DNA from 3 places in the Arthrobacter sp. K41 genome. Region 3 is predicted to be linked to each of the others. Evidence: riboswitches for the same ligand, from Rfam matches in the RefSeq annotation. Region 3 holds a riboswitch; each other region holds the start of a gene.
What was found. A riboswitch is a leader RNA that binds a small molecule or an ion and turns the genes downstream of it on or off. The one in region 3 is predicted to bind cyclic di-AMP.
Positions count from the first base shown of each region.

Region 1: another riboswitch for cyclic di-AMP. It lies ahead of AC5RTE_RS02575 (LysM peptidoglycan-binding domain-containing protein); the one in region 3 lies ahead of AC5RTE_RS10445 (M23 family metallopeptidase).
Region 2: another riboswitch for cyclic di-AMP. It lies ahead of AC5RTE_RS07320 (aggregation-promoting factor C-terminal-like domain-containing protein); the one in region 3 lies ahead of AC5RTE_RS10445 (M23 family metallopeptidase).

Region 1 covers NZ_JBNHEW010000001.1:549,902-559,855, forward strand. The annotation lists gene AC5RTE_RS02560 (DUF1810 domain-containing protein) at 1-139, opposite strand, end outside; gene AC5RTE_RS02565 (DNA alkylation repair protein) at 123-692, opposite strand; gene AC5RTE_RS02570 (TraR/DksA family transcriptional regulator) at 689-1,045, opposite strand; cyclic di-AMP (ydaO/yuaA leader) riboswitch at 1,428-1,599, shown strand; gene AC5RTE_RS02575 (LysM peptidoglycan-binding domain-containing protein) at 1,603-2,454, shown strand; gene AC5RTE_RS02580 (protein adenylyltransferase SelO) at 2,556-4,031, opposite strand; gene AC5RTE_RS02585 (APC family permease) at 4,028-5,470, opposite strand; gene AC5RTE_RS02590 (ribonuclease Z) at 5,467-6,486, opposite strand; gene AC5RTE_RS02595 (hypothetical protein) at 6,556-6,744, opposite strand; gene AC5RTE_RS02600 (hypothetical protein) at 6,866-7,294, opposite strand; gene AC5RTE_RS02605 (hypothetical protein) at 7,407-7,775, opposite strand; gene AC5RTE_RS02610 (hypothetical protein) at 7,884-8,096, opposite strand; gene AC5RTE_RS02615 (universal stress protein) at 8,476-9,321, shown strand; gene AC5RTE_RS02620 (polysaccharide deacetylase family protein) at 9,397-9,843, shown strand; gene AC5RTE_RS02625 (hypothetical protein) at 9,939-9,954, shown strand, end outside.
Region 2 covers NZ_JBNHEW010000002.1:626,118-636,071, forward strand. The annotation lists gene AC5RTE_RS07275 (zinc-dependent alcohol dehydrogenase) at 1-518, shown strand, start outside; gene AC5RTE_RS07280 (6-pyruvoyl trahydropterin synthase family protein) at 522-917, shown strand; gene AC5RTE_RS07285 (hypothetical protein) at 921-1,118, shown strand; gene AC5RTE_RS07290 (glycosyltransferase) at 1,226-1,987, shown strand; gene AC5RTE_RS07295 (nucleoside deaminase) at 2,013-2,519, opposite strand; gene AC5RTE_RS07300 (phosphatase PAP2 family protein) at 2,580-3,476, shown strand; gene upp (uracil phosphoribosyltransferase) at 3,517-4,152, shown strand; gene AC5RTE_RS07310 (glyoxalase superfamily protein) at 4,198-4,572, shown strand; gene AC5RTE_RS07315 (YdeI/OmpD-associated family protein) at 4,633-5,076, opposite strand; gene AC5RTE_RS07320 (aggregation-promoting factor C-terminal-like domain-containing protein) at 5,156-5,884, opposite strand; cyclic di-AMP (ydaO/yuaA leader) riboswitch at 5,890-6,050, opposite strand; gene AC5RTE_RS07325 (winged helix-turn-helix domain-containing protein) at 6,847-7,713, shown strand; gene AC5RTE_RS07330 (SixA phosphatase family protein) at 7,764-8,291, shown strand; gene AC5RTE_RS07335 (hypothetical protein) at 8,298-8,822, opposite strand; gene AC5RTE_RS07340 (dihydrolipoyl dehydrogenase family protein) at 8,952-9,954, opposite strand, start outside.
Region 3 covers NZ_JBNHEW010000003.1:622,127-632,080, reverse strand. The annotation lists gene AC5RTE_RS10465 (cold-shock protein) at 153-536, shown strand; gene AC5RTE_RS10460 (DUF3027 domain-containing protein) at 542-1,435, shown strand; gene serC (phosphoserine transaminase) at 1,587-2,717, opposite strand; gene AC5RTE_RS10450 (iron-dependent transcriptional repressor DtxR) at 2,996-3,691, shown strand; cyclic di-AMP (ydaO/yuaA leader) riboswitch at 3,836-4,047, shown strand; gene AC5RTE_RS10445 (M23 family metallopeptidase) at 4,057-4,878, shown strand; cyclic di-AMP (ydaO/yuaA leader) riboswitch at 5,007-5,187, shown strand; gene AC5RTE_RS10440 (C40 family peptidase) at 5,258-5,968, shown strand; gene AC5RTE_RS10435 (NlpC/P60 family protein) at 6,133-6,933, shown strand; gene AC5RTE_RS10430 (HNH endonuclease) at 7,192-7,692, shown strand; gene mobA (molybdenum cofactor guanylyltransferase) at 7,738-8,403, shown strand; gene AC5RTE_RS10420 (DUF6457 domain-containing protein) at 8,400-8,693, shown strand; gene AC5RTE_RS10415 (molybdopterin molybdotransferase MoeA) at 8,690-9,954, shown strand, end outside.

The sequences.
Region 1 (9,954 bases), on a different contig from region 3:
GGCCGGCGAGCTGGGGAAAGATGAACCACATCCAGTGGCCGGACTTACTGCCCATCTGCAGTTCCGCCAGTGCCTGGTCGTACGTTCCGCCGCTGTCCTGGGCGTGGACGAATCGTTCAAGGTCAAAGGGTCCGTTCATGGGTGTCTCCTTGTGGTGGGGCTTCGGGTTCTGAATGCTGTTCAAGATAGTCCGCTGCGCGGCGCAACTGGCTGTCCGGGTCCGTCCGCCAGCGGGCGAGGACGACATTGGCACGTTGCCGCCCGTGTCCGTCAAGCCGTGCCAAAAACGGCGCCACAACATCGGCCAGCAGGGGGCCGGCCAGTTCTTGGGTCGCGGCAGTCCGCAGGAAGCCCTCAACCCGGGTCAGGTCCGTGTGGCGCAGGAGTGACACTTTGGACTGCAGCAGGACGACGGCGGCGAGGCGGCGTTCATATACGGCCCTTGAGCCGGGCCGTGGCTGGCCCCACAGCGCGGACGCGAGCTGCATAACGCCGTCGTGATCAAAATCCTTGAACTTGCGCAGGGCGTCGCGGACCGTTCCCCGGACAGCGCCCACTGAAGAACCGTAGGAGGCCAACCGACCGCCGAGCCGGGCCTCGACGTCGTCCGCCCGGTACCAGGAGCCCTCATTCTGCAGGGTGCGGTCAATAAATGCGGCGGCAGCCGCCACCTGCTCCCTGCCGCTGGTCATCGGCGGCCTGCCGCGGCGTGCCGGATGCAGAACGGCGTCCACGGCCTTGCCTCCAGCCTGCCCTCGGCAATGGCTTCACCGCAGACGGCGCAGGTGCCGTAGGTGCCGGCGGCGATCCTGGCCAGGGCTGCGTCTACCTGGTGGAGCCCGGCACTGCTCTGCTGCAGCAGGGCCGAAGCCTGGGACAGCTCGAAGGCGATGGTGGCGCCTTCGGGGTCATGCTCGTCATCCACATTCGAGTCCTGCCGGGCCGAGTTTGCCGAGGCGATGTCCTCGCGGAGGGCCGGGAGGAGAGCAATTTTGCGCTCCCGCTCCTCCTCCAGCAGGATCCGGAACCTTTCGTAGTCAGGCATGGCAAAAGCCTACGCGGGGTCAGTGCCTGTTCCCCGTCACCGGAGCAGTTCCAGGCCGTGCCTGCCACGCTGGGCCCCGGTTGCCTGGCCGAATTCCGGAGCCTTCCTTCCAGCCCGATATCCTCCTGCCGCGGAATCCCAGGGCGGCCTGTTTCACGCCGAGGTTATAGGTCTGTGACAAAGAACACGAGCCACATCTCCGGCGCGCCTATCTCGCAAGGTCAGGCTGGGGTGCTGCAACCCTCCAGTCGTTTGCGGAATGCGGTAGAAGCACCTCGTATGTTACCCAAACGTGACAATGGGGCCCCGCACGGGTTAGGGTCTTCAGGTGTCCCTCCCAGACGGGACATTCCCCTCAGTATGCCGAGCCCTGCCACTGACCCGGGAACCAACGCTCTTCAGCTGGCAGGGACGGGGGAACCAAGTTTCCGCGGCCTCATATGAGGCCTTGGGGTTAAGTCGATAGCACCTCCGCTTTTTCCGGATGTGCTCCCGGCCGGGTATCTCCAACCCGAACCCGACAGCTCACCCCGCAGGCATGGGAGAGGCGATCAACCGTGTCAAAAAATTCCATCACCGCCCGTCACCGCGCGACTCCGGCCCGCTCAATCGCGCTCCAGGGTTTGGCTGTGTCAGTCAAGTCCCTTGGCCGCCCGGCGCTCGCCGTTGCAGCAGCATCCGGCATTGCCTTCGGTGTCGGCGCCCCGGCCCACGCAGGCGTAACCGGTCCGGACACCACCGAGACCACTAACACCCAGGCTTACGCAGCACCGGCTGCTGCAGTGGCCGCCCCGGCAGCAGCCGCAGCCAACGTCCACACTGTTGTTTCCGGCGATACCCTCGGTGCCATCGCGGCAGCCCACGGCGTAGCCCTGAACGACGTCCTGGCTGCCAACGGCCTGGCGATCACCGCCATCATCTACCCCGGCGACCAGATCCAGATCCCCGGTGCCGGCTCCGTTGCAGTTGCTCCGGCCGCCGCCCCGGCTCCCGCCAAGGCTGCCGCTCCTGCCAACACCGGCATGAACCTGTCCTACGCCTCCACGGCTGCCGTACCTGCTCCGGCTGCACCTGCCCCGGCAGCTCCCGCAGCCACCGGCACGGGCACCGGCGCAGCCATTCTGGCCAACGCCTACGGCCAGCTGGGCGTCCAGCAGGACTGCACCGCCATGGTGGAGAAGGCACTCCGCGCAGTTGGCAAGAGCGTTGGCGACCTCGCTCCCGGCCAGTTCTACCAGTACGGCACCACCGTTGCCACCCCGGCTCCCGGTGACCTGGTTATCACCGCAGGCCACGTTGGCGTCTTCGCCGGCAACGGCCAGGTTGTCAGCGGCGGCGTGGACGGCTTCAAGACCGAGGTCCACTCCATCAGCTGGCTCGGCGGCGCTTCCTTCGTCCGCGTAGCGTAGTCACACCACCCGAACAGGGGCGGCAGACGGGATTAATCCTGGCTGCCGCCCCTGTTTTGTTTCATCGGGTCTCCCCTGGTTCCGGCACCAGGTGGAGATTTTCAGGTCCCGCAGAAGGTCTGGTAGCTGCCGAAGTCCTCCGGCGCTCCTTCGGCATAGCGTTCCAGCCCGGGCCTCTCACTGAACGGGGCACTGACCACGTCCAGGAGCCGGGTAAAGGGATCAAGGTCTCCCCCCGTTGCTGCGGCGAGCGCTTCCTCCACCAAATGGTTGCGCGGGATGTAGGCGGGATTGACCGTGTCCATCAGGTCCCCGTCCGGTTGCAAGGCGCGCCACCGCCCGGCCCAGGCATCGAAGGCCGCCAGGTCAAGAACCATTCCGCGGGCGGGGCGGTCGTTGCCCCTGGCCGCGTGCGAGAGGTTGCGGAAAAAGGACGTGTAGTCGATCGGTCCGTCCTTCAGCAGGGCCACCAGCCCGTCCACCAGCTCCGAGGCCTCTTCGGCCTCCGCGCTTCCGGCCGGGGCTTCCGCCAGGCCGAGTTTGGTTTTCATGCCGGCGAACCAGGCGTCACTGTATTGCCGGCGGAACTTGCCAAGTGCTTCCACCGCCGGGGCAACGGCCTGTTCCTGGTCTTCATGGAAGAGTGGCAGCATGGCCTCGGCCAGGCGGGCCAGATTCCATTCCGCGATAACCGGCTGGTTGGCGTAGGCGTAGCGCCCGCCCACATCGATGGAGCTGTACACCGCGGCCGGGTTGAAGGCGTCCATGAAAGCGCAGGGCCCATAATCGATGGTTTCCCCGGAGATGGTCATGTTGTCCGTGTTCATCACGCCGTGGACGAATCCCACCAGCATCCACTGGGCCACCAGTTCCGCCTGGGTGGACACCACTGCTTCGAAGAGCGCCAGGTACGGGTTTTCGGCGTTTGCGGCCTGGGGGTGGTGCCGGCTGATCGCATGGTCCGCCAGGCGGCGCAGGAGGTCCATGTTTTCGGTGGCCCGTGCGTACTGGAAGCTCCCCACGCGCAGATGGCTGCTGGCCACCCGTGTCAGTACCGCCCCTGGAAGCATGGTCTCCCTGCGCACCGGCCGGCCAGTGGCCACGACGGCAAGGGAGCGCGTTGAGGGGATGCCGAGTGCGTGCATCGCCTCACTGATGAGGTACTCGCGCAGCATGGGTCCGACGACGGCCCGCCCGTCCCCGGCACGGGCGAAGGGAGTGCGGCCCGACCCTTTCAGGTGGATGTCCCGCAGCCGGCCGTCCGGGCCCGTCAGCTCACCTAGCAGGAGTGCGCGGCCGTCGCCGAGCAGGGGCGAGTAGCCGCCGAACTGGTGGCCGGCGTAGGCCTGGGCCACCGGCGTCGATCCTTCCGGAACGTGGTTTCCGAGGAGGAGGCGTACGCCCTCCGCGGACCGAAGGTATTCCGGATCGAGTCCCAGATCCCCTGCCAGCGCATCATTGAGAACCAGCAGCTTTGGATCAGGTGCTTCCTCTGCCTGCCAGGGAACCGCCAGCTCGGGCAGTTCCCGGGCAAAGCGTCCGTCCAAAGCGACAGTTGTTTCTGCAGCAGCTGTCATGTGTTAAGCCTTTCCTCGTGGTTCGTTCTCCGGTTTATCAGCCATGTGACAAACCAGAGCACAACGCCGATGGCCATCAGACCGCCGGCAATTTGGTACTGGATGACGTTCCTGCCCACCCATGGGCCGGCAAGGAAAGCGCACAGCAGGGCCGCCACCAGCGGCAACTGCCCGGGCGAGGTGAAGAACACCTTGCGGTTGGGGTCCCGCTTGCGGCGCAGTACAAGGCAGGCAACGTTTACTACCGTGAAGACGCAGAGCAGCAGGAAGGCAGTGGTCCCGGACAGGTTGGCCACGATGTTGCTTTCCGGATCGCTGGTGACGTACAGGATGAGTCCCAGCGCCAGGACGGTGGAGAAGACGATGCCGGCCCACGGGGTACGGCGGCCCGGCAGGACCTTTCCGAGGGTACGCGGCAGGACGTGCTGGCGTGCCATTCCGTAGATGAGGCGGCTGGCCATCAGCATGTTGATCAGTGCTGTGTTGGCTACGGCGAAGACCGCCAGGAACGGAAAGATCCTGTCTATCGGGAAGTCGGGCGAACCCTTGTGGACCACCTCAAGAAGCGCGGCTCCTTCGGCTTCCCGAATGTTCTCAAGCTCGGTTGGCGTCAGTACGCTGACCACCGAGACAGCCACCAGCATGTAAAGGAGTACAGCTATTCCCAGCCCGGTCAGCATAGTGCGCGGGAAGATTTTTTCCGGATTCCTGGTTTCCTCCACCATGTTCACGGAGTCCTCGAAGCCCACCATGGCGAAGAACGCGATGGAGGTGGCGGCCGTAACGGCCAGGAACAATCCCTTGTCCTGGTAGTCGCTGAAGACAAGGATCTCGCCGGGGTTTCCGGTGCCCTGGGACATCACGAAGAAGCCGACGCCGATCACAATGCACAGCGCGATCATTTCCACCAGGGTGAGGACAACGTTGAACTTGACGCTTTCCCCCACGCCGCGCAGGTTGATGATGGCCAGGAGCAGCATAAAGGCCATGGCGACGGCGGTGATGACACCTTGCCCGGGTAGTCCCATCCAGCCGTTGATCTCGAACCCGCCGAAGAGGTTTTGGGCCAGGACGTTGGCGGAGGTGGAGGCGCTGGTGATGCCCGAACAAACCACGGCGAAGGCCACCAGGAAGGTTACGAAGTGGATCCCGAATGCTTTGTGCGTATAGAGGGCAGCCCCGGCGGCCTGGGGGTACTGCGTGACCAGTTCCAGATAGGAGAAGGCGGTCAGTGTGGCCACCACAAAGGCCAGCAGGAAGGGCAGCCACACGATGCCGCCCACCGTTCCGGCCATGGTCCCCGTGACGGCGTAAACACCGGCGCCGAGGATGTCGCCCACGATGAAGAGCAGGAGGAGTTTGGGGCCGAGGACCCGTTTGAGTTCGGGTTCCTTTCCTTCAGGAGTAGCGTCGAAGACTTCTTCGGAAGTTTTGCTCATTGTCGACCTCCACGAGAGGTTGGGCGGCTGCGCCCGGGCGGTATGCCGGATAGTTCACTCTCTACCCCCTGCAAGTGTTTGGCAATCAGCAGCCCCACGCCGTCCCCGCTGCCCGGCACGGGGTTGGGATGCCACCGCCGGCGCTTTGGAAAGGCGAAATGGTCCAGGTCCTCGGCCGCCATCACCGTTGTGCCCGCGGCGCGCAAGTCCGCCTGCGCCACCAACTCGCTGACGTCGTCGTACCTTGCCGAAAAGTGCGTGAGCACAAGCGCGTCAACACCGGCGTCGGCTGCAAGCTTCCCCGCCTGCCCCGCAGTCAGGTGCAGATACCTGCCGGCGAGCGCGGCGTCGTCGTCGCTGAAGGTGGACTCGGCCACGAGGAGGTCCACGCCGTCGGCCAGCTCCTCAGCCCCCGCACAGGGAGCGGTGTCCATGACGAAGGCGAAGCGCTGGCCGGGCCGTGGGACACTGACGTCGGCGAGATGGACCCCCGCCAGCGTGCCCTCTCGCTGCAGCCGCCCGATGTCCGGCCCGTGGATCCCTGCCGCTGCCAGGCGGTCCGGGAGCAGGCTGCGGCTGTCCGGTTCGAGGAGCCGGTAGCCGTACGTTTCAATGCGGTGGTTCAGCGCCCGGACTTCAAGCCCTTCGGCCACCGTCCCGTTGCCGCCGTGCGGATGAAGCCTTAGGTCTATTCCGGGCGAACTGATGGACACGAGCGCCCGGACCACGTCCTCTCCGGACGCCGGGTAATGGAGATGGACGGGGTGGGCCACGCCGTCCAGCGCCATGCGGGACAGCACCCCGGGCAAGCCGTAGCAGTGGTCGCCGTGCACATGCGTCAGGCAGATCCGGGTGATGTGTGTTGCGGATACGCCTGCGTGGATCATTTGGCGCTGGGTTCCCTCGCCGGGGTCGAAGAGCAGCCCCTGGCCGTCCCACCGAAGCAGGTAGCCGTTGTGGTTGCGGGTTCTGGTGGGTACCTGGGAGGCGGTGCCCAGGACAATGAGCTCACGCATGTCTGCTGGGAGACCAAAAAGCAGGTTCCGGAATCATCCGGGACCTGCTTCGTGGTTCGTTGTGATGGGTCAGCGCCGCTTGAGCATGCCCATGATTTTGCCGGCCATGCCGCCGGTTCCGGCCCTGCCGCCCATGGCACCGGTGGTGTTGGGCGTCCGCCCTGTTGTGTTCATTCCGGTGCCGCGGACTGTCCCGGTGGTGCCGGACCTGCCGGCGAACCGTCCAGCGGCATTCCTGATCATGCTTCCCAAGTTCATGTGGTACTCCTTCAGTCTTGACCCGGCCAACCGATATTCATCAGCCTGCTTATTATTTTAGCGCAGTTTCGTTTTTCGGCCAGAGCGGGCGTGGTTTCTTTTGCCGGCCCTGCCGCGGGTTTCAGCGCTCCAGGTCGTCGGGATCGAACTCGCTCAGGGGCGAGCCGCCGAAGTTTTCCTGATCGTCGCTGGCATCGGCTTCCCGGCCGGTGGGGTCCTCGCCGAAGTCGACGTCGGCCACCGCCTCGCCAAGGGTGGGCGTGCTCGCCGGCAATTCGTCCCCAGCCCCGTCGCGGGTTGCTTTCATGTCATCCCGCAGGGTCTGGTCGCTGAGGAAATCTTCCTCCTCGCCGGAAACCTCATCCTGAAGCAGCGGGTCCTCCTGCCAGCGGTCCGGGTTGTTTTCCGCAGCGCCGGGGTAGCTGTCAGGTTCACCGTTGGTCAAGGGATCCAGTTCAAAGGATGAGGCCGCGCCCGGGGTCTCGTCGAGGAGCACGTCGTTCTCTTCGACAATTTCAAGTTCGTCGTCAGGCAGGTTCTGTTCCGTCATGGTGATGCCTCTCTGTTCAGCAGCGTACGGGTAATAGTAAGCATACTGACGAACGGACGGCAGTGTGAACTGTCCGCCCCGGTATCAGCCTGGCGGCCGCCAGCTGCGGCCCCTACTGCGCCTGACTCCCGGGCTGCTCCTGGTCGAGTGCCATCAGGGTCAGCACTGCCACCTGATAGCCCCCGGCGCCGTCCACCAGCTGGTAGCAGAACCGTTCGCGGGCGTGGCCCTGGTAGGACCAGGTGACAGCGGCCCAGGCACTGCCTGGCGTCTCGGCCAGCACCTCCACCTGCTTGTCGACGTCATTGACACCCTCGTACTGCATCCACGAGGAGGCGAAAAACTCCTCTGTCTGCCGCTGCTCCGTGACGGCGAGCAAGTGCCCGGGAAAAACGATCAGCGAGGGAACGGCGTAGAGCCGGCCCATCGCCACTTCGTCGCGGGCAAGCAGGGCGGAGGCATAGCGGTCGAAAAAATCCATGACCCTCTGGTTGGTTTCCGCTGGCATGGCGCTCCCGGTGCTCGTGCTGCTGTTGGGGTCAGGGCGCAGCCGGCCCCTCGACGCCCCTATCCCCCGGCAGATTCCGGATCAGTGCAGGAGCCACGATGCGTCCTGTGGCGGTTCGGGCTTGCGGCGCAGTTTCCGGACCAGAATGAGGAAGGGCCAGGCCAGCAGCTGCAGGACGCCTGCGGCCAGCAACAGACCCACCGCAAGCAGGAGCACCGGCGAGTACAGAAGAAAAACACCAAATGCGGCTGCAATGTATCCCGCAATCAGCGCCAATGCTGCTCCAGGATCCATTGAAACTCCTCTCAATTGTTGGGGGTGAATTTGCCGGCGGAGGTTGCCGGCAGAAAAGACGCCTTGGACGGCCCTGCAGGAGTCGCCGGGCGGGGAAAGTGAACTTGACGGCGGGAGTGCCAGGAAGAATGTGAACGGCCACGGGGCAGGCTCCGGACTGCCGGGGCATCCACACCCAGCGAGCGATGGTGGCCGCATGCTTCTAAACGGTCATATAAGCGTACTCTCCTGCCGCCGGGCGAGGAAGAAGAAACAGCCTGCCTGGCGGCGATAACAGCCACGAAGTCAGGCACTTGCTGTCGCTGGGAAGGACAGCGGGTGGATACTGGGGGAAGCCCTGCAAACCAAAGGCAGCAACCATTAGGAGCACGAAGGAGCCATGCAGGAGGCACGGGCCATAGTTGCCGGCTACGACGGTTCGACCCCCGCCGCAGACGCTGTCCGCTGGGCAGCGCGGCAGGCACGCCTTCGGGGCCGGGTGCTGCATGTGGTGCATTGCTCCATATGGCCACTGCTGACCAGGCACCTCGGTCCTGTTCCCGGTGTCTCAGACAGCGGGCTGGAACGCTCCGCCGAGGCCATCCTCGAGGAAGGACTCAGCCTTGCCAACGCTGCCGAGCCGGGGCTGGCGGTTGACTGCACCCTGCTGCATGGCCTTCCCGCCCAGGAACTCGCCGGTATATCCGCGCGCCAGGAAATGGTGGTGGTGGGAAGCCGGGGCCTCGGCGGCTTCCTGGGCCTGATCGTAGGGTCAGTCAGCCTGGAGCTGGCTGCCACGGCCTCCTGTCCCGTCGCTGTCATCCGCCCAGACCTCCGCCCGGATGGTCCGGTAGTGGTTGCTGTTGATGAAGCAGGTTCACCGGTTGCGCTGGAAGATGCCTGCACCGTGGCGTCGGCAACCAGGGCGAGACTCGCCGTCGTTCATGTCCGGCACATCCCCGGCGGCTACCAGCGCTTCCACGCCGGCACGGAAGCAGGAGCCGCCCCCGAGGCAGCCCTGCGGTCCGCCGCCCAGGCCGCACGCACCCTCGCCCCCGCGGCAGACATCCAGGAAGTGCTGCTCACTGACACCTCCATCCCCCATGCCATCCTCGATGCCTCCCGGGGCGCCTCAATCGTGGTTGTTGGTACACAAGGCCGCGGGCTCGTCAGGGAAACCATCGGTTCCATCGCCCACGCGGTACTTCACCACGCGCAGGGTCCTGTGCTCGTCTCCCGGCGCTGACACCTCATGGGTATTCCGGGCCGGAAACAGGGGCTTCAACAGGAAGATTAGGGGGATTGCCGGTATCGACAAGCAGTGCCACGGGAGGCCGCGTTGCGGCAGATGTTCGCCCGTCAGCGGCCACCAGTTTCGCTTCCCCTATGCCGAATACAGCGACTCGACTCGACCCTGGCAGCAATCCGCCACCTGTATACCAATCACCGCGCCTTTGATGACGACGGGACGGAAGACTCCGGCTTCAACACCCGCACCAACTACAACCCCTACAACCTGAGGGTGAAGTTCGTTGAGGCGACGACGACCACGGAAACCGTGCAGGGCTGGATCGACTCCGCCAAAGCGAACAACGCCTGGCTGATCCTGTCCTATCACGGGGTGGGCGGGAACATAGGCGGCAGCGTCTACACCACGGACACTGCAGTTCTGGACGCAGACATGAAAGCTGTGCGGGACAGCGGCCTCGATGTCGTCACGGTTGCACAAGGTGCAGCCGAAGTCCTGTCGCAGGTATCCGGCAACTAGCAGGAGCCTGCGAAAGGCTGCCTCGGCGGCCAACGAGGGGTCTTCCGGCCGCGCTCCTCCCCGGCGCGACCCCCGCGGCAGCATAGGCTGACCGGGTGACTCCCGCCCCGT
Region 2 (9,954 bases), on a different contig from region 3:
CCTTCCCGCTGCAGCGGCTGCAGCTCGTTGACCTGGACCCCAACCGGCGACAGTTGGCAGACACTCTGGGAGTCGAATTCATCCACCCGGATGACGCACTCACGGACTGCGACATAGTGTTCCACTGCTCCGCCTCCCAGGAGGGCCTCGAACGCAGCCTCCAGCTGGCGGGTGATGAGGGCGACGTCATTGAGATGTCGTGGTACGCCAACCGGGAGGTCACGCTGCCTCTGGGCGAGGACTTCCACGCACGCCGGCTGTCCATCCGGGCGAGCCAGGTGGGAGTTGTGGCACGGGCCCGGCGCCACCGCAGGACCAACGCGGACCGCCTTGACCTGGCCGTCTCACTCCTCGCAGATCCAGTGTTCGATGCCTTCATTACCGGCTCTTCAACGTTTTCCGATTTGCCGGATGTAGTGCGGGGCCTCGCCCAAGGGACCTTGGATGCGCTGTGCCACGTCATCGAATACCCCCAAGAGCGAAATCTCCAGGACCCAACCCGCGAAGACCAGAGGTAGCCCATGTTCAGCCTGACCGTACGCCGCCACTTTATGATCGCCCACAGTCTTCCCCGGGAGGCCTTCGGCCCCGCCCAGGCCATGCACGGGGCAACGTTTGTCGCTGAGGTGACCTTCCGCCGTCGGACGCTCAACAATGACGCCATCGTGCTGGACATCGGTGCCGCGGGAACCATCATCGAGGAGGTGCTGTCCGGCCTGAATTACCGCAACCTGGACGAGCACCCGGACTTTGAAGGCAGGCTCAGCACCACCGAAGCGCTGGCTGAGTACATCGCCCAGTCAGTTGCGGGCAAGCTGAAGGAGGACGACGACGGCCGCCAACTCGCCGGCGTCGACGTCACGCTCCGGGAGAACCCGGACGCCTGGGCAACCTGTTCGATGGAACTGAACGCTTAGCCCGTGCGCCCCATCCGGCTCCTCGTACCAGCCAACATCCGCCACAACTCCGGTGGCAATGTCTATAACGCCCGGCACGTTGAGGGGCTGCGAAGGCTGGGCGCGGAGGTGGAGGTGCTGCCTGTGGAGGGTTCCTGGCCGGAGTCCACCCCGGAAGAACGACGGCGGCTGGGCCCTTTACTCAGCGCCTGGGCGCCGTAGGACCAACCATCAGTCGTGACGATTCTGGACGGACTGATCGCAATGGGCCCCCGGAGGAGCTGGAGTTTGCCGCCAACGCCCGGCGCGAGACCTGGGTGCTGGTGCACATGCCGGCACCTGCGCACCACGAGCTGGAGGCACGGTCGTTGCGGGCGGCTTCGGGCATTGTGTGTACCAGCAGCTGGGCAGCCGACGTCCTTGCAGCACGCCATGGCTCACAGGGACTGCGCATCGCACTTCCCGGGACCGGTTCCGCGCCCCGCTCGGAGGGATCGGTCCCGCCGCACATTGTCACCGTGGCCGCGCTCCTGCCTAATGAGGAGCAGCTGCTGACCATTGAAGCTCTGGCGCGCATCAAGGACCTCCCGTGGACTGCAGCGCTTGTTGGATCGGATCAGGCCGACCCGGAGTACGCAGGCCTCGTGCGGGCCGCGGTCGCAGCGCACGGGCTCGAGCGGCGGGTGCGCGTAGCAGGTGAGCTGCGGGGCCAGGCGTTGGAAGAGGAATGGAACAGGGCAGACCTGAGCGTCCTGGTTTCCGAGGCTGAGGCCTTCGGTATGGTGGTCACGGAATCGCTGCCGCACGGGATTCCCGTAGTGATACGCGCGGGAACAGGTGCTGTGGAAGCCCTCACCTTTGCCGCCCCGGTCGACGGCGAAAGCATCCGCTTCCCCGGTACGGCCGTGCAGTTCCCACAAAACGGCGATCCGGAAAACCCGGACGTGCTGGCCGGGGTCCTGCGGCGCTGGCTGCTGGACAGCGAAACCAGGAGCACCTGGCGCTCCGCAGCGGTGGAGACGAGGGGCCGTTTACCCGGCTGGGACAGACAGCCGCGCAAGTGCTGGACATGCTTCGGGGGTGAAAGGTAGCAGTGCCGCATGTACTCGGCAGCAGCTATAAACGGGTGCGGTGCCCCGCGAAGAAGTTCCGCAACAACCCGCCGCACTCGTCCTCACGGACCCCTGCGTAAACCTCAACCCAGTGATTCAGCCGACGCTCCCGCAAAACGTCGAACACCGAGCCCGCGGCTCCGGCTTTCTGGTCCCACGCCCCAAAAACCACCCTGGGTATCCGCGCCAGGACAATGGCACCGGCGCACATGGCGCACGGCTCCAGCGTCACCACCAGCGTGCAATCGGACAACCGCCATCCGTCTCCGCTCACGCCGTCAGCCTTTGAAAGCTCGCGCAGCCGCGCCGCAGCCTCCCGGATGGCAACTACTTCGGCGTGGGCGGTAGGGTCTCCCAGCTCCTCCCGCTGGTTCCGTCCGGAACCCAGCACTGCGCCGTCGGGCCCTAGTACTACGGCCCCGATCGGCACGTCTTCTGTGGCAAGGGCACGGCGCGCCTCCGCCAGGGCAAGGCCCATCCACACGTCGTGATTCTTTTCCCCGGAGACCATGGCTCAATGATAGTTTCGAAGGATACCCAGAACCCGTCAGGTACGCCGCCGGGAGGCAACGTGAGCAGAGTCCGGAAACGCGTGGACAAGTGGATCAAGCCTTACGCCGCCCTCTGGTTAACCATGATCGTCGGTGGCGCGCTGGTGCTCGCCATGGCCCTGCTGGGAGCCGAGGTCTACTCGGATGTGGTGGACGAGGAAGGGTTGGCGGGCCTCGATATTCCGGCGCTGGAGTATTCCCAATCCCTGCGGAACCCCGACGTCAACGCCTTCGCTACAGCCTTCACCAATGTGGGCGGCGGCATTGGCATGCCGATCGTCGCGACCATTCTCACGGCCTGGTTGACCTTCCTGAGCCGGACCTGGCGTCCCATCGTCCTGGTGGGCGGTGCCGCCCTTGTTTCCACCACGGCCACCACCATGGGTAAGCGTCTTGTCGGCAGGACCCGGCCGGATCATTCCGAGGCCGTGCCGCCCTTCGAATCGTCCCCGTCGTTTCCCAGCGGCCACACATTGAATACCACTGTGGTTATTGGCGTTTTGGTGTACATTATGTGCCTTCAGTTCCAGGCCCTCTGGGCCCGGATAACCGCCATCACTGCCGGGGTTCTCTTCATCATCGCCATGGGCCTGAGCAGGGTTTTCCTGGGGCACCACTGGATGACCGACGTCATGGCGGGATGGTTCCTGGGGCTCGCCTGGGTCTGCATGGTGATCCTCGCCCATCGGCTGTTCCACCTCGTGCGGAAGCGCGAGCACGCCGGCCCCGCCCCGGATTTTGAGCATCCGGTTCTTCGCGAGGAGCACAGCGAGGACCCGCTCCCCAGCAACGCGGGCACCTCCGGAAGGAATAACGGCACCGCCCCGCAAGGAAACGACGGCGGCACCTTGCGCAGGAGCGACGGCGGCTCCTTGCGGGGGAGCGACGGCTCCTCGCGGACGGGCGCGGGAGGCTGAGAGCCGAGGGGCACCAGCAGCCGGGTGATAGTTTTGACCCATGCGCACTCTCGTTGTTGACCACCCGCTGGTCGCCCACAAGCTCACCGTCCTGCGGGACAAGAACACGCCGTCCCCGGTCTTCCGGCAGTTGACGGAGGAGCTTGTGACACTCCTTGCATACGAGGCCACGCGCGAGGTCCGCACCGAGCCCGTCACCATCGAAACACCGGTCAGCACCACTGTGGGCACCGCGTTCACCAAACCCACCCCGTTGGTGGTCCCCATCCTGCGCGCCGGGCTGGGGATGCTGGAGGGCATGACCAAACTCGTTCCCACCGCAGAGGTCGGCTTCCTGGGCATGGCACGTGACGAAGAAACCCTGGACATCATCACCTACGCCGAGCGACTCCCCGAGGACCTCACTGACCGGCAGATCTTCGTCCTGGATCCGATGCTCGCCACCGGCGGAACCTTGCGCGAAGCCATCAAGTTCCTCTTCAAGCGCGGAGCATCGGATGTGACATGCATCTGCCTCCTGGCCGCTCCGGAAGGCCTGGCCAAGCTCGAGGAGGAACTCGCGGACGCAAACGTGACGATCGTCCTTGCCTCCATCGACGAAAAGCTCAACGAGAAGTCGTACATCGTGCCCGGGCTCGGGGACGCGGGGGACCGCCTCTACGGCATTGCAGGGTAGTCCTCAAGCCTTTTCCATTCCTTGTGCCGCCGCTAGCCTGTGCGGATGGACTGGAAACTGGAACTTGTGTATGTCCCTGTATCAGACGTAGACCGCGCGAAGGATTTCTACGTTAACAAGGTGGGGTTCAATGCCGACTTCGACGAACGGCCAACTGACTCCATCCGCTTTGTCCAGCTGACACCGCCGGGCTCTGCGTGCTCAATCTGCATTGGTGACGGGCTCACGGACGCCCCTCCGGGCACCGGCTCCAACCTCCAGCTCGTGGTGAACGACATGCAATCCGCCCACCAACACCTGAAGGGCAACGGAGTGGACGTCAGCGACGTGGACGTGCAGGACTGGGGCCACTTTGTGTACTTCGCCGACCCGGACGGCAACAGGTGGGCGGTGCAGTACATCCCCGGCCGCGACGCCTAACCTTCACGGGGGCGCAGGCACGCGGGCAGGAAATGGCAGAGGACACAAAAGCGGCGGACGTTATTTTTTGCCGGCTTTGAGGTCCGCCACTGCCTTGGCGATGCGTCGCTGCCGGGTTTCGGGGGTCTTGGCTTCACCCAACGGATCAACGTACCGGCGCTGGGCACTGTAGTTCAGGGTGGCATAGAACTCCTGGGCGGCGGGCTCGGCAGCCAGTGCGGACGCAAGGTCCTCGGGCATCTCCACTACCCGGGGCTGGGTGTCGAGTTCCAGGTCCACCTCCACAGTGTCTCCTGCGGCAACGCCAACAAACTCCCTGTTGGCCGCACTCAGTGAGACCAGGATTTGCCCGCCCATCACGGCAATGCTGCTGCGGTAGCTCTTGCCGTTGATGGTGACCACCACAGGCGCCCGCTTGCCGGCCCCGAGCTCCGAAACAACATCCCCGGGAACCTCGATGCCGGTCTTGTTTCCGCTGCCCTGGATCGTGGTGGTAAACCTCATGAATGACAGTATGCCGCGCGGCCCGCACCTTCAGAAGGTGCGGGCCGCACGGCTGACAGGTTCTTGATATCCCGGGCGTTTAGTACCAGTTGTTGGACAAGTGGAAGTTCAACGCGCCGCACGGGGACTGGTAGCGCTCCTGAATGTAGTTCAGGCCCCAGTTGATCTGTGTGCGGTAGTTGGTGAGGTAGTCCGCGCCTGCGCTGGCCATCTTTTCGGCCGGCAGGGACTGGACAATGCCGTAGGCGCCGCTGCTCGGGTTGGTGGCCGTGGTGGTCCAGTCCGATTCCTTGATCCACAGAGTAACCAGGCACTGCATCTGGTCAGGAGCCCAGCCGTAGTTGCCAAGCTGGCCGGCCGCATAGGCCTGGGCGCCGGCGGGATCATTGACCGCGACGACGGGGGCAGGCTCGGGGGCGGCCGCCGGTGCGGGCTCGGGAGCGGGTGCCGGTGCCGGCTCGGGAGCCGGTGCCGGTGCAGGTTCGGGTGCCGGTGCAGGCTCGGCCGCCTGCGGTACAACGTTGATTTCCGGCAGGGCCGGGGCTGCCGACTCCGGCGCGGGATTCGCCGTGATCTCGCTCTTTTCGATGCTGAGGTTGGACTGCGCCTCAACCGCCTGTGTTTCGGTGGCAGCTGCGCGGATGCTGGTTTCGGTAGCTTGTCCTGCAGCTCCAACTCCAATAAGGAGTGCGCATGACGCGGCAATCACTGCCGCGCGCTTGCCGAACGAAGGGATTTTGCCAGTTTCAGGCCCGGCCTGCGGTGCAGACTCAATTTTCGGACGTGGCTGTGCCAGGAATTTGAACATGATGAATCGCCTCTCACACCTGCGGAGTTAGCTGTCGGGTTCGGATGAGGGCATCCGGCCTTACGGAAAGTTCACGTGCTGGCTTAACCCCAAGGGCAATCAGTGCCCGGGACGGTGGGTCCCCCGCCTCTGCCTATGTTCAAGAGGAATCCGGGAAGTGGCAGAGCTTGGCGTCATCCGGATATGCGGCCCGAACGCCCGAACCGCACCCTATCGACGGTACAGGAACCAGACCGTAAGTCACAACTTGGTAACAGAGATCACGACGACGGCGCGTCGCCTTGTCGAAGCAGCAACCGGAGAAATGGCGTTTTCGCTATTGAGCTGACTTCGTGCGTTATGCCCCTGTTACCCCGAGCCACGGTGTCGGTTGAGGAGTCAGGGATGGCAGGCTGCGCTGCCGCCGCTTGAGGTGAAAGCGGGCCAGGCCGCCCAGATTCGTCACGTGCTTCGGCCGATTTCCCGGGGCTACTAGTGGCCGCTACTGGACAGTGAGCGACGAAAGGAAGGCGATTCCGGCAATTTGAAGACGCATGAAGAAAGCGAACTTGTGCGCACTGTTCGCCGAATTAAGTTGCGCTGGCACCTTCAGGAGGAGCGTCAAACGGGATATTGATCAGCAATCTGACCATCAGCCAGAATCGTGATCTGCGACACGTTAAGCGCTTTTGTCTCACTATCCGGACGAAGCGGTCCATTGTTACTTGCAAGTTAGCATTGTTACGCTGCACACTTCCATTGTGAACAAGAACTCAACAGCACCTGCAGCCGCAGAACATTGGCCCAGCACATCCGCTGCTGCCGACATGCGCTGTTGTCGAATGTACGCCTGATCTTCCCACCCCTCGAAGTTAGTAGGCATACGCCCCCAGCCCAGCGTCGGGCGTCCCTCCCCGCAGTCCATGCGGGGAACCCAGCATTCGAGCCGCGATGACGGCCATTCACATTGAGGTAAGCAATCCATGTCAGTTGCATCCGGATACGTCCACATTTCTGTCCGTAACGCCGCCAAAGGTGGCCAGCCTTCCGGCCTCCGCCCCGGTTTCGGACCGCGCACGTCGCTCGCTCCCGCAACTTCGGGAAGCAGCTTTCCCGGCGCGGGCTATGGCCCCCAGGGCTTCAATCCCAACTCCTACGGCCAACTCCGCGCCGTTCCGCCGGCTGACTCCGCGCCGGTGACGGCTCCCACTCCCGTAGTGGCCGGCCCCGCCCCGGTCCGCCCGGTAGCCAATGAGAACGTTGCCCGCGGATTCGTTCTGTACATGGGAATTGATGAGGAAACTGCGGCCGCCGCCGGCACCTCCATCGCCAAGCTTGCCCAGGAAATCCGCGCCTACGCCCAGTCCCTGGTAACCGGAGCCGAAAGCTACGCCGCTGTTGCCGTAGCCCCGGCCGGCACCCCCGGGTCAGCGCTCGACGTCGTCCGCTCCACGTTCGGTGACCCCACGGTTAACACCCGGCAGCGCACGGAAACCCCGCGGCCCCAGCAGCCCCAGGAACCGCGCCCCTCAGGCGTCCTCATCGACCTGGCCCGCCGCGAAGTACACCTTGATGGTGAATCCCTGAACCTGACGTTCAAGGAGTTTGAGCTCCTCAACTACCTTGTGGAAAACGGAACCCGCACCGTGGGCCGTGACGAACTGCTTGAAGGCCTGTGGCGGAACGCCGAAGAAGTCCCTAACGAGCGCACCATCGACGTCCACATCCGCCGCCTCCGCTCGAAGCTTGGCCGCCTCGCCAACACCGTTCGCACGGTGCGCGGCCAGGGCTACCGGTTCTACGAGCACCCCGAGGTTATCGTCTGGGCCGCTCCGGAATACTCGATCTAGCCCCTCAGAGCGTTGGCCGCCCCTGCCGGGGCGGGCATTAAGCTTAAGCCATGAGCCAGCACCATCTTCGACGCCTTGTGATCATGCGGCACGCCAAGGCGGACTGGCCCGGCGGTGTGGCGGATCACGACCGTCCCCTGGAGGAGCGGGGCCACCGGGAGGCGCCGCTTGCCGGGCGTTGGTTGCTTAAGCACAACATCGTGCCCGACTTCATCTTGTGCTCCAGCGCCCTGCGGACCCGCCAGACCTGCACCTGGGTGTGCTCCGAACTGGGTGACAAGGCGCCCACGCCCAAACTCGAAGACGGGCTTTACGCCGCCTCGGCCCTCCGTATGCTGACGGTGGTCAACCATGTTCCGGATACCGTGACCACGCTTATGCTGATCGCGCACCTGCCCGGCGTGCAGGATCTTGCGATGCACCTCGCCTCCCGTGATTCTGACCACGACGCCTACATGGACGCCGCCACGAGGTATCCCACCAACGCGCTTACCGTCCTCGAAACTGAAAAGTCCTGGGCGGAGCTGGACGGGCAGGACGCACGGATCACCAGGTTCAAGGTGCCGCGGTCACACTGAGCCAGGCTACTTCCTGGGCGCGGGACGGCGCTGGGGCTGGAAAGGCCGTGTTTGCCGTGCTGCCGGCCCGCCGGCGTTCCTGTCGCGGGAAGCGGTTCGCGCGCCGCTGGCCCGGGCTGCGCCCGGGTGTTGCACTCTGCCTCGCCGCCCCGGCCATACGGCCCCCGCGAACAGTGCCGCCAGGGCTGTCAGCAGCGAGAGCGCGGCCAGGAAGAAGTAGTTATCCGGGTCTGAGGTGGGCAGTGGGGTGCCGAACAGTGAGGTCTGGCCGGCGAAGGCCGCTTCCCAGGTGCTCAGGAAGGCAAGCGATCCCGCTATGGCGAGGCTGGTGGAGAAACCAGCGACGACGAGCATAAAGATGCGGCGGCGGCGGAGCACTTCCGCAATGCAGGCGACGCAGGCGAGGCTCAGGACGCCAAGGAAAGCGATGAACACCGGCTCCGCCAGGGTCATGCCCGTCAGGATCAGCAGCCCGGCAGCCACGATGCCGGCGATGACCGCGAACTTGCCGCTGTTTCCCATGTGACGCATGACCACCATCATCCCCGAAGAGGGGCAACTTCCACTCGTAGCCGCGCGAGTCAACCATAATGGCTGCAACACTTTGGTCCCTCGGTGCAGCCAGCCCGCCCAGCGGCACGCTCGCACCTCTGCCGTCGCCTACAGCCCGTACTTCTCCAGCAGCCGCAGCCATACCTCACTGATGGTGGGGTAAGAGGGCACTGCATGCCAGAGGCGCTCCAATGGCACTTCGCCCACCACGGCGATGGTGGCCGCATGCAGGAGCTCCGCAACGTCCGGTCCGCAGAACGTTGCGCCCAGGAGAACCCTGCGGTCCTCATCCACCACCAGCTGTGCCCACCCCTCGTAATTTTCGGAGTGCAGTGAGGAGCCGGCCACCTGGATGGGAAGTTCCACCGAGGAAGCGTTGTAGCCTTCCTGTTGTGCTGTTTCCAGGGTCCGACCGACGGCTGCCAGCTCCGGGTCCGTGAATACGACACTGGGTACTGCATGCTCGTTGGCAGTCTGTGCGAAGCGGCTCCAGTCCCTCGCTGTGCCGCTCAGTTCACCCTTCGCCCGCGCAGCGATGGCATCTCCTGTGGCGCGTGCCTCGTACTTGCCCTGGTGGGTATAAAGGTTTTTTCCTGCGGCGTCACCCACTGCATAGAGCCAGGGCTCCTCTCCGGGAGCTCCATTGACCAGCCCGGAATTGTCTGTCTTGAGGACCAGGTGCCCTGACTCATCCGGTTCAAACCCCACGCTTTCCAGCCCCAGGCCCTCCAGGGCCGGATGCCGGCCTGTGGCCACGAGGACTTTTTCGGCAGTCACGCTGGAACCGTTACCGAGGTGCAGCCTCAGCGTCCCGTCGTCGTTCTGGCTGATGCTTTCGGCAGCTGTATTGAGCCGGATCTCGACGCCGTCTGCACGCAGTCCTGCCGCGACCAGGCGTGCTGCTTCCGGCGGGAAGTTTCCGAGCAGGCCGCTGCGCGCCACCAGTGTTACTTTTGAGCCCAGCCGGGCATAGGCCTGGGCCAGTTCGGTGCCGGCCACGCCGCCTCCCAGCACCGCCAGCCGTGGCGGCACTTCCTTGGCTGACGTCGCCTCCCGGGTGCCCCACACCTGCACGTCCTCGAGCCCCTCGACAGGGGGAGTGTTGGGTGCT
Region 3 (9,954 bases):
ATCGAAAGCAGGATAACGGCAGTTGTCAGGATAACCTTGAGGGATACAGACCAACACGGTATCCAGCCGTCATACCCTGAACCCGCACAGCAATGCGGATGCGGTGACGGCTGGCCGTGTCTCAAGACGTCAGAACGAAGAAGGTTAATTACGTGCCTACCGGCAAGGTCAAGTGGTATGACAAGGAAAAAGGCTTCGGATTCCTCGCGGGCGAAGACGGACAGGAAGTCTTCCTGCCCAAGTCGTCGCTGCCCGAGGGCGTCACGGAGCTGAAGGCCGGCACCCGCGTTGAATTCGGTGTGGCCGATGGCCGCAAGGGCGCCCAGGCCCTGGGCCTGCGCGTGCTGGACAAAACGCCGTCCATCGCGAAGGCCAAAAGGCCCAGCGCGAAGGACCTTGCACCGCTTGTCCAGGATCTCGTGACCGTCCTGGACAACCTGTCCGGAACCCTCTCCAAAGGCAAATACCCGGAAGGCAATAAGGGCAAGGCCATCGCTGCCGCCCTGCGTAAGGTTGCCGACGAGCTGGACGTTTAGGCCCCATGAAACCGGAAGCTGATCAGCAGGACCCGCAGTCAACCGTCCCGGAACCGGTGGACCTGGCGTCCTTGGCCGCGGGCTCGCTGGACATTGAGTTGGTGGACCCGGTGTCGGTGGATCCCGCATCAGTGGACCTGGTGGCGCTTCAGGCAGGTGCCGCACCGGCCGGGGAGGCCGATGTTGCTGCCGCCTCTGCAGGCCTTCCGCCTGCCGCGCCGACGGTTGCAACAGCCAAACTGGCCAAGCGGCGGGCAGGGGTGCCTGTGTGGCGGACCGGAAAGCCGGACGCTTTCCTTGCCGCTGCCGTGGACACGGCACGGACCGCCCTTGCAGGCATCACCTCTGCGTCAGACATTGGGGCGCACCTGGCAGCTAAAAGCGAAGGCGACCGGCTGGTAACCCACCTCTTTGAATGCAGGCTGCCCGGTTACGTCGGTTGGCAGTGGTTCGCCGTGCTGACACGGAACTCCCGGTCCAAAGTAGTCACAGTCAACGAGCTCGGCCTCCTGCCGTCCGAGGAATCCATCCTCGCGCCGGAATGGGTGCCGTGGGCGGAACGCGTCCGGCCCGAGGATGAGCAGGAACCGGAACCGGAAACAGCCGAACAGCACGTCTTTGAAACAGCGGCGGAGGCGCCTGAAACTGTTGCGGTTCCCGATTGGACAGCGGACGCTGCCTCCACTGAACCTGACCCCACTGAACCTTTTTCCGGTGAACCTGCCGAGGGCGTTGCCGCTTCCCTGGATGCTGTCGGCATGGGCGAAGCGCAGTCCGGCGAAGCACAGGACGGCGAAGCGCAGTCCGGCGAAGCACAGGACGGCGAACGGCAGCAGGGGGAAGAGCAGGACGCTGAGGCCCCGGCGCAGCCCTTCGACCACGACGCCGGAAGGCACTAAGGCTCAAAGTCACGCGAACGCGGGCTGAGTGACCAGCTCCGACGCACCAACGGCGCCGACCGGGAAACCCGGGCGGCGCCGTCGTACTTAACCAATAGGTGTTAAATTATTTGGGCTTCTGGCGCAGCCCCGTTTCGCGACGCAGCACGATTCACTTGCGCAGTTCGCCCACGACGTAGTCGATGCTGGCGAGAAGGGCGGAAACATCTGCCGGCTCGATCGCCACGAACGTCGCGATGCGCAGTTGGTTTCGGCCGAGCTTGCGGTACGGCTCCGTGTCCACGATTCCATTGGCCCTCAGGACCTTGGCAACCACGGTGGCGTCAACGGACTCATCGAAGTCAATGGTTGCGATGACGTTGGAACGCTCATCCGGGTTGGTGACGAAAGGGGTGGCGAATTCCGACGCCTCGGCCCAGCTGTAGATGCGTCCGGCAGAATCAGCTGTGCGGGCAGAAGCGAAATCCAAACCACCGTTGGAGTTCAACCACTGCACCTGCGCGTCCAGCGTTACCAGGGTGGACAGCGACGGGGTGTTGTAGGTCTGGTTCAGGCGCGAGTTGTCGATGGCGGTTTGCAAATCCAGGAAATCGGGAATCCAGCGGCCGCTGGACTTGATCCGCGCCGCCCGTTCCAGTGCGGCGGGGGAGAACAGGCCAAGCCAGAGCCCGCCGTCGGAGGCAAAGTTTTTCTGCGGCGCGAAATAGTAGACATCACTCTGTGCAACGTCCACATCCAGTCCACCGGCTGCGGACGTTGCGTCCACAAGCACCAGTGAGCCCTCGTCCACCCCATCGACTCGCTGCACGGGGGCTGCGACGCCGGTGCTGGTCTCGTTCTGGGGCCAGGCGTAGACGTCTACACCGGCTTCGGCCTGGGCGGAGGGGCGGGTGCCGGGCTCGGACTTGATAATGGAAGAGGCCTCCAGGAAGGGCGCCTTGTTGGTAGCCCCTGCGAATTTCGATCCGAACTCGCCGAAGGACAAGTGCTGGGCTTTCTTTTCCACAAGGCCGAAGCTGGCAATGTCCCAGAACGCTGTGGAGCCGCCGACGCCGAGTACAACTTCGTACCCTTGCGGGGCCTGGAAGAACTGGCTGAGGCCCTCGCGGACGGAGCCAACGAGGTTCTTGACCGGGGCCTGCCGGTGGGACGTACCCAGGATGTTTTTCGCGGCCGCGGACAGGGCATCAATCTGCTCCGGTCTGACCTTGGACGGCCCTGCGCCGAACCGTCCGTCCCGGGGCAGGAGGTCGGCGGGAATAGTGATGCTGGGTTCGCTCACAGGTGCTCCAATTTCGGCGTGGACACGGCTTTGGTCCGGACGGGTGCTGGTGGCCGGCAGCCGGTGACAGCTGCAACCAGGGCCTCCCTCATTCTGCCCTGTGGGACTGTTGGGGCGGGAACCGGAGCCGTCATAGTCCAGTCAATGAGACGGTCACACAGCCCGCCGCAACTAATCGGACAAAGTCAAAATAGGCTAAGCTTTTCCACGGACTACGTCGCAGTTGAAGGCGATACGGTGGGACAACGCAAGGTACTGCGCTCGAGGAGCTGAGCTGGATGACGGATCTGATTGATACTACGGAGATGTACCTTCGGACCATTCTGGAGCTCGAGGAAGAGAACATCGTTGCCCTGCGTGCGCGTATCGCCGAACGGCTTCGCCACTCCGGACCCACCGTTTCCCAGACCATTGGACGGATGGAGCGGGACGGCCTCGTGGTGGTTTCCGGCGACCGCCACCTGGAGCTCACTGAGACCGGCCGTAAGCGCGCCACCGAAGTCATGCGCAAGCACCGCCTGGCTGAGCGGCTCCTCGCCGACGTGATCGGACTGGACTGGGCCTACGTCCATGACGAGGCCTGCCGCTGGGAGCACGTGATGAGCGAGCGGGTGGAACGGCGCATCTACGAGATGCTCGACCACCCCACCAAGTCTCCGTACGGAAACCCCATCCCCGGGCTGGCCGCGCTGGGCGGCATGCCTTCCCTTGGTTTTGGCGACGGGGCTGTCAGCCTTCTGGAGGCGATGAAGTCCTACGGCTCTGCCTCTGTTGTCACCATCAGCCGGCTTGCTGAACCCATCCAGGTGGAGCCTGAGCTGCTCTCGCAGCTTGACGAGGGCGGCATCCGGCCTGGCGCTGCTGTGTCCCTGGAACGGGTGGGTGATTACATCTCCGTCCGGGTCCCGGGCATCGAAGGGGCGCTCGAGCTGCCGCCGGAGGTAGCGGCCCACGTGTTCGTGGCCCTCGCCTGAGAATCCCCGTCGGGTGCCCTACCCCATGTGAAGTGGCTTACGCAAAGATAACGGAATTGTTACTTTGCCCCTTTTGCCTCTATAGTTGAACTGAAGTTGATATTAAAGCGTTACCTGATCCGGAGCCGAGCTCTGCCAGCGGATCAGGAGCACGAGTCGTAACTGGCAGAGGCGGGGGAACCACAAGCGGCAGCCGGGGGACTGCCTTGGGGTTAAGTCCGTCAGCAGCAAGCCTCTTCCAGTGAAGGATTCCTCCGGGATATCTCTGTGCCGAAGCTTGCTTACGGCGGACCGGGTCTTTGCACTCTCTGACCCGAATCCGACAGCTAACTTCGCAGGCTTTCCAGAGAGGACCCTTCTTGACCATGCACAATTCCAGGGGACGCCGCCGCGCGCCGGTCCCTGCTTCGACACCGCGCGGTGTCGAAGTCATCACCTCGGAACGCCCCCGCGATCCGCACCGTGATGCTCGCCGGCGTCGGGGTCCCTTCCGTCAGGTCACCGAATTCGCTGCAGCCAGCGGCATCGGCCAAAAGGCCGGCGTGGCACTTGCCGCCACCGGTCTGGTACTCACCGTGACCGTACCGGCCACCAGTCCCGTCATGGCCACCGATACCTTGGGATCCTCTGCCGTTGCCGCGTCAGCTGTTGCCCCGCAGCCCCAGATCACCGCAGAAGCCGGGGCCGCGATTGACTTCAGCCGTTCCGCTGTAGTCACCCAGGCGGACCCGGACGGAAAGCTGAAGCAGCTGCTCAGCGCCCAGTCTGCCGGCGCCGTAACCCGCGCTGCTTCCACGGGAAGCCTCGGTGCCCCACTCGCTGCCTTGACCACTGCTTCGCCGTTCGGCTACCGCGTCAGCCCGATCACGGGAGGCTCCGGCGACTTCCACCGCGGGCAGGACTATGTGGCCCAGTGCGGCACATCCGTCCTGGCTGCGGCCACGGGAACTGTTACCTTCGCCGGCTGGCACGAGTACGGTGGCGGCAACCGCGTTGTAGTGGACCACGGCAACGGCCTGGAAACCACGTACAACCACCTCTCCTCCTTCAGCGTGAAGGAGGGGCAGACAGTTTCCCGCGGAGACGTTGTAGCCCTCAGCGGGACCACAGGTGCCTCCACCGGCTGCCACCTGCACTTTGAGGTCCAGGTCAACGGTGAGGTCGTCGACCCCACCAGCTGGCTCTAGTCAAGTGACCGCTTGCTATCAAATCATCTTGACCTGCCGTGACCTGAATGTGACATTCACGCAAAACTGCTGTACCGTCTAACTCGCGTCAACTTTTCCGAAGTTGACGCTCTTGTGCGGATTGCCTAACTCTGCCACCGCTCAAGGTCCGTTCGCATTTCATCGTCTGGCAGGGGCGGGGGAACCAATTGTGGCCTTTAGTTTCGAAGGCCTTGGGGTTAAGTCGCAAAAGCTTCCCAGGAAGCCGCGCGGCCGGGTGACTCCCATCCGAATCCGACAGCTCACCTCGCAGGCATTGGGAGAGGCTACCTTCGTGTCTTCACGCCATAATTCGGCGCGCCACCGCGCGCAACCGGTTCGTACCAACGCCCTGGACTCCATGTCCAAGGCTGTTAGTGCCAATGCCGGGACAGTAGGTCGCCAGGCTGCAGTCATCGCTGCTGCATCCGGCCTCATCCTGACCATGGGCCTGCCAGCCAATGCAGCAGATACCACTGCTGGTATCTCCGCTTCCACCGAGTCCGGATCCGCGCAGCCCGCCCTTGCCGTCACCGCGGCACCCACGGCTACCGTTTCCTTCGAACGGCCGGTTGTGACCACCATCGCCGCTCCTGTTGTGGAGCCTGTGACAGTCCAGTCAACCTCCGATGACGAGGACGCCCCCGCCGCATCGACTGCAGCGACCGCGTCAACTGCCCCCACTGCGGCGACTGCCACCACAGCAGCAGCAAAGAAGATCGCCGAGCCCGTCGCATCCGCGGCCAGCTCGGGCATCGCGGCCATCGCTTACACCGGCATCGGCAGCCCGTACGTCTGGGGCGGCACCACCCCCAATGGCTGGGACTGCTCCGGCTTCACCCAGTGGGTCTACGCCCAGGCCGGCATCAGCATCCCCCGCGTGAACGCATGGACTGCAATGAAGCCCACGTCCACGCCGCAGCCCGGTGACCTTGTTATGCAGAACGGCGGAGCGCACGTTGGCATCTACGTCGGCAACGGCATGATGATCAGCGCCCTGAACCCCTCCCAGGGAACGCTGCTGCACTCGGTAGCCGCTACCGGCTCCTCCGCGTTCTTCACCATGAACTAGTTCTTCGACCTTACGGTCCAAGAGCTTTTTCTTTGCCCAAACACGCTTTTCGCTAAATCACACATCCCCGTTCAGGGCGTGCCGGCGTACCCCCAAGATGCCGGCACGTCCAGTCCCCTTTGGCTGCCTACATGCGGTTCGAAGGAAAACGAAAGAGAGAACTGATGACTACTCGTGCAACCGCACGGCACCGCGCCGAGGTCACCAAAACCAACTCGCTCGCCATCATTGCCAAAGCTGTCGGCGACAACGCCGGCGGCGTAGGACGCCAGGCGGCTGTTATCGCAGCGGCTTCCGGCCTTGTCCTGACCAGCGGCCTGGCAGCCAACGCTGCTGACGCCAACGTCCAGCGTGATTCCGCTCCGGCTTCCACCCTGGAAGTTGAATCAACCGTTGAGGCTCCGATTTCGGCTGCTTCCACCATCGCCATCTCCTTCGAGAAGCCGGCTGTAACCACCACCCCGGCCCCCGTAGTGGAAGCCCCCGAGCCCGAAGTCGAGGCAGAAGCTGAGGTTCAGAAAGCCGCTCCGGCTCCTGCTCCCGCCACACGGACTGCCGCTGTCGCCAAGGTGACCGCCACGGCGCCGGCAGCAGCCGCTCCGGCAGCAGCCGCGCCCGCCGTTTCTGCACCGGCAAGCGGCAAGGGTGCGGCCATCCTGTCCGCCGCCTACGCACAGCTCGGCGTTATGCAGGACTGCACCATGCTGGTTACCAACTCCCTGGCTGCCGTGGGCATCAACTTCCACGACTGGCCGGCAGGCTACCTTTCCCTGGGCCGTACGGTTAGCGCTGCAGAGGCTCAGCCGGGCGACCTCATCTACTACGCCAACGGTGGTTCCGGCATGGCGCACATCGCCGTTTACGCCGGCAACGGCCAGGCCGTCCACGGTGGCTACAACGGCAACCAGACTGTTGTCTTCAGCGCCAACGTAGGCTCCGGCCCGGTGTTCATCCGCGTCAACTGACACTCTTCCGCCACGTTTTGCATAGCTGACGAAATCCAGACAGGACCCCTGCCCTTCCGGCGGGGGTTCTGTCAGTTAACCCGGAGGGTTTGCGGGTCCCGCGCCTATTTTGGTTCGGACACGGCTGCCTCCGGCTTCAGCGATTAGCTGATAGTGCACTTCTTTGTTTACTCTTGTGGTGTCGATCCATAGCCCGGACATGCCGAGGGCAGCCGGCCCTCGTGCCCCTGACGGGTGCGGCCGTGAAGAGGTACGTGCATGCGCACTCTCGTTCTGAATGCTGGATATGAACCGCTGGCGGTTATTACTTTCCGCCGGGCGCTGGTGCTTGTGCTCACGGGCAAGGCGAGCGTTGTGGCTGAGGGGGACGATCCCGTCGTGGGTCCCCAGGAGATTCTGGGCCGCCCGTCCGTGATCCTCCTGAACCGCTACATACGCCCCAGATACAACCAGTCCACGGCCGTTAGCCGACGCGGAGTGCTCCGGCGTGACGGGCACAAGTGTGCCTACTGCGGTAAAGCTGCGCACACCATCGACCACGTTCAACCAAAGTCCCGCGGAGGTGCGGAGTCCTGGGAAAACCTGGTGGCTGCCTGCTTGAAATGCAACAACGTCAAGGGCGACCACACCCCGGCGGAAATGGGCTGGAAGCTGAGGTTCGTCCCGGAGCCTCCGCATGGGACCATCTGGCAGATCAAGGAACTCGAGAAGCCGACGCCCGCCTGGGATCCGTTCCTGCTGCCCGAACGTGCTGCGTAGCACCAGTGTCGGACGGCTTCCGTGCCCCCGGACTAGGCTGGGGGAATGGAGCAAAAGGGGTCGGATTTCAATGCCTTGATCCTGGCCGGCGGTCGGTCATCACGGCTGGGCGGAGTACCGAAGCAAGGGCTCGTCTTCCAAGGTGCCACCCTCCTGCAGCAGTCACTGGCCGCGGCCTCCGGGGCCTTCCGTACAGTAATTGTTGGCCCGGACCCAGGTGCACTTCCCGCAGGTGTGCTCTCATGCCGGGAGCAACCCGAGTTTGCAGGCCCGGCGGCTGCTGTGGCCGCTGGCCTTGGCGCGCTGGCCCGGGCCGGAAACGAACAGACGTACACCCTGGTGCTGGCCTGTGACATGCCGCGGGTCTCTGCTGCCGTGCGGGCCCTGAGGAAGCCGCTGGACGACGGTGAACTCGGAGGCGACGGGCTCATGGCCTGTGGGGAAGACGGGCGGCCCCAGCACCTCGCAGGGTTCTACCGCACAGGCATGCTAAAAAAGGCTGCGGAGGATCTTGCGTCGCGGGGCGCCTTAGTTAACGGTTCGATGCGGGCGCTCCTTGCTAGTCTTGACCTGCAGCTTGTCACCGTCCCCTCCGGTTCCACTGACGACGTGGATACCTGGGACGATGCCGCCGCACTAGGAGTTGACGCCGGGACTACGACGAATTCCAGGACCGGCGCGGCAGCAGTTGATTTGGGAGGCAGTCAGTGAAAAGCCAGGATGAAACGCTGGAGGAGTGGTGCAGGTCCCTGCTCCAGGCTTATGAGCTTGAGGACGTCCAAGTGGATGTCAACGCCGTCCTCGCCCTTGCAGGGGTAGCAGCGCATTCTGTCGTGCGGCCTGCGGCGCCCCTCACTACCTTTATCGCCGGCTACGCCGCCGGCCTGGCTTCAGCGGCCGGACGCAGCACGGAAACGGCGTCCATGGAAGGTGCCCTGGCCGTGGCCCGATCTTTGGCTGCCGACTACGACGCTGAAGCTGCCGGGACTCCCGGCGAATGACCGAGGAGCCCGGGGAAGAACGGAGTTCAACGGACCTGCCGGAGACGCCGCGGCATCTGGCCCACACCTGGGAGGAAGCGAGGCTGGCCGCCTTCGAAGCAGCCACGCCTATTCCGGCCGGGCCTGTTCCCCTGCAGTTTGCCCTGGGCCGAAAGCTTGACCAGGACATTACTGCGCTCCAGGACATGCCCCACTACGCTTCCTCCGGCATGGACGGCTGGGCGGTCAACGGCAGCGGCCCGTGGATCCTGGCGGAACCGGGCGCCCGGCTGGCGCCCCACCAGGCCAGCCCAATCGTCACCGGCGGGCTGATTCCTCCCGGCGGAAAGGCTGTGCTTCGCAGCGAAAGCGCCGTACTCGGCACGGACGAGGACGGCCTGCCGGTCCTGATGACGGGTGGGAGCGCCCGGCCCGGGGAACCCCGCAACGGCCAGCACATTCGCAAAGCCGGGGAGGAAGCCCTGGCCGGAGACATGCTGGTCAAGGCGGGAGCGAAGCTCAACCCTGCCCATCTGGCACTTGCCGCACTGGCCGGCTACGACGAACTGCAGGTCCAGGGAAAACCCCTTGTCCGGATGCTGTTCACCGGCTCCGAAGTTATAGAACAGGGAGTGCCCGTCCCGGGCAAGGTGCGGGACACTTTCGGTCCGCAACTGCCGGCAGTCGTGGAGATGCTTGGCGGCATAGCGGGGGAACAGCACCGGATCGGGGACTCCTACGACGAGTGGCTCGCCGCCTTGGAGGACGTGGTACCTGAGGTGCCCGGCGCTCCAGACCTGCCGGCCGACGTCGTCATCACCACGGGCGGAACCGGACGCTCAGGCACGGACCACCTCCGCACGGCGGTGGCAGAACTGGGGGGCAGGCTCGTCGTCGACGGGATCGCGATGCGCCCGGGACACCCGGCTGTCCTGGCGGAACTGCCGGACGGCCGCTTTGTCCTCGGTCTTCCAGGGAACCCGCTCGCCGCCATGATGGCACTGGTCACTGTTGGGGCGCCCCTGCTCGCCGCGCTCGGCCACGGCAGCCTGCCCCCTGTCCAGGAAGTGCCCTGCGGAAGCATGATCGAACCCGATCCGGGGCGCACCCGGCTGATGCCCTTCCGGCTCCTCTACGGGATGGCATCTCCGGCGCAGCACACCGGCCCGGGGATGATGCGCGGGTTGGCCTCGGCCGACGGCGTGATGGTGGTGCCGCCCCATGGAGTCCAGCTCGGCGAGTTGGTGCCGGCCGTTGCCCTGCCCTGGGGGCCACCCATTCC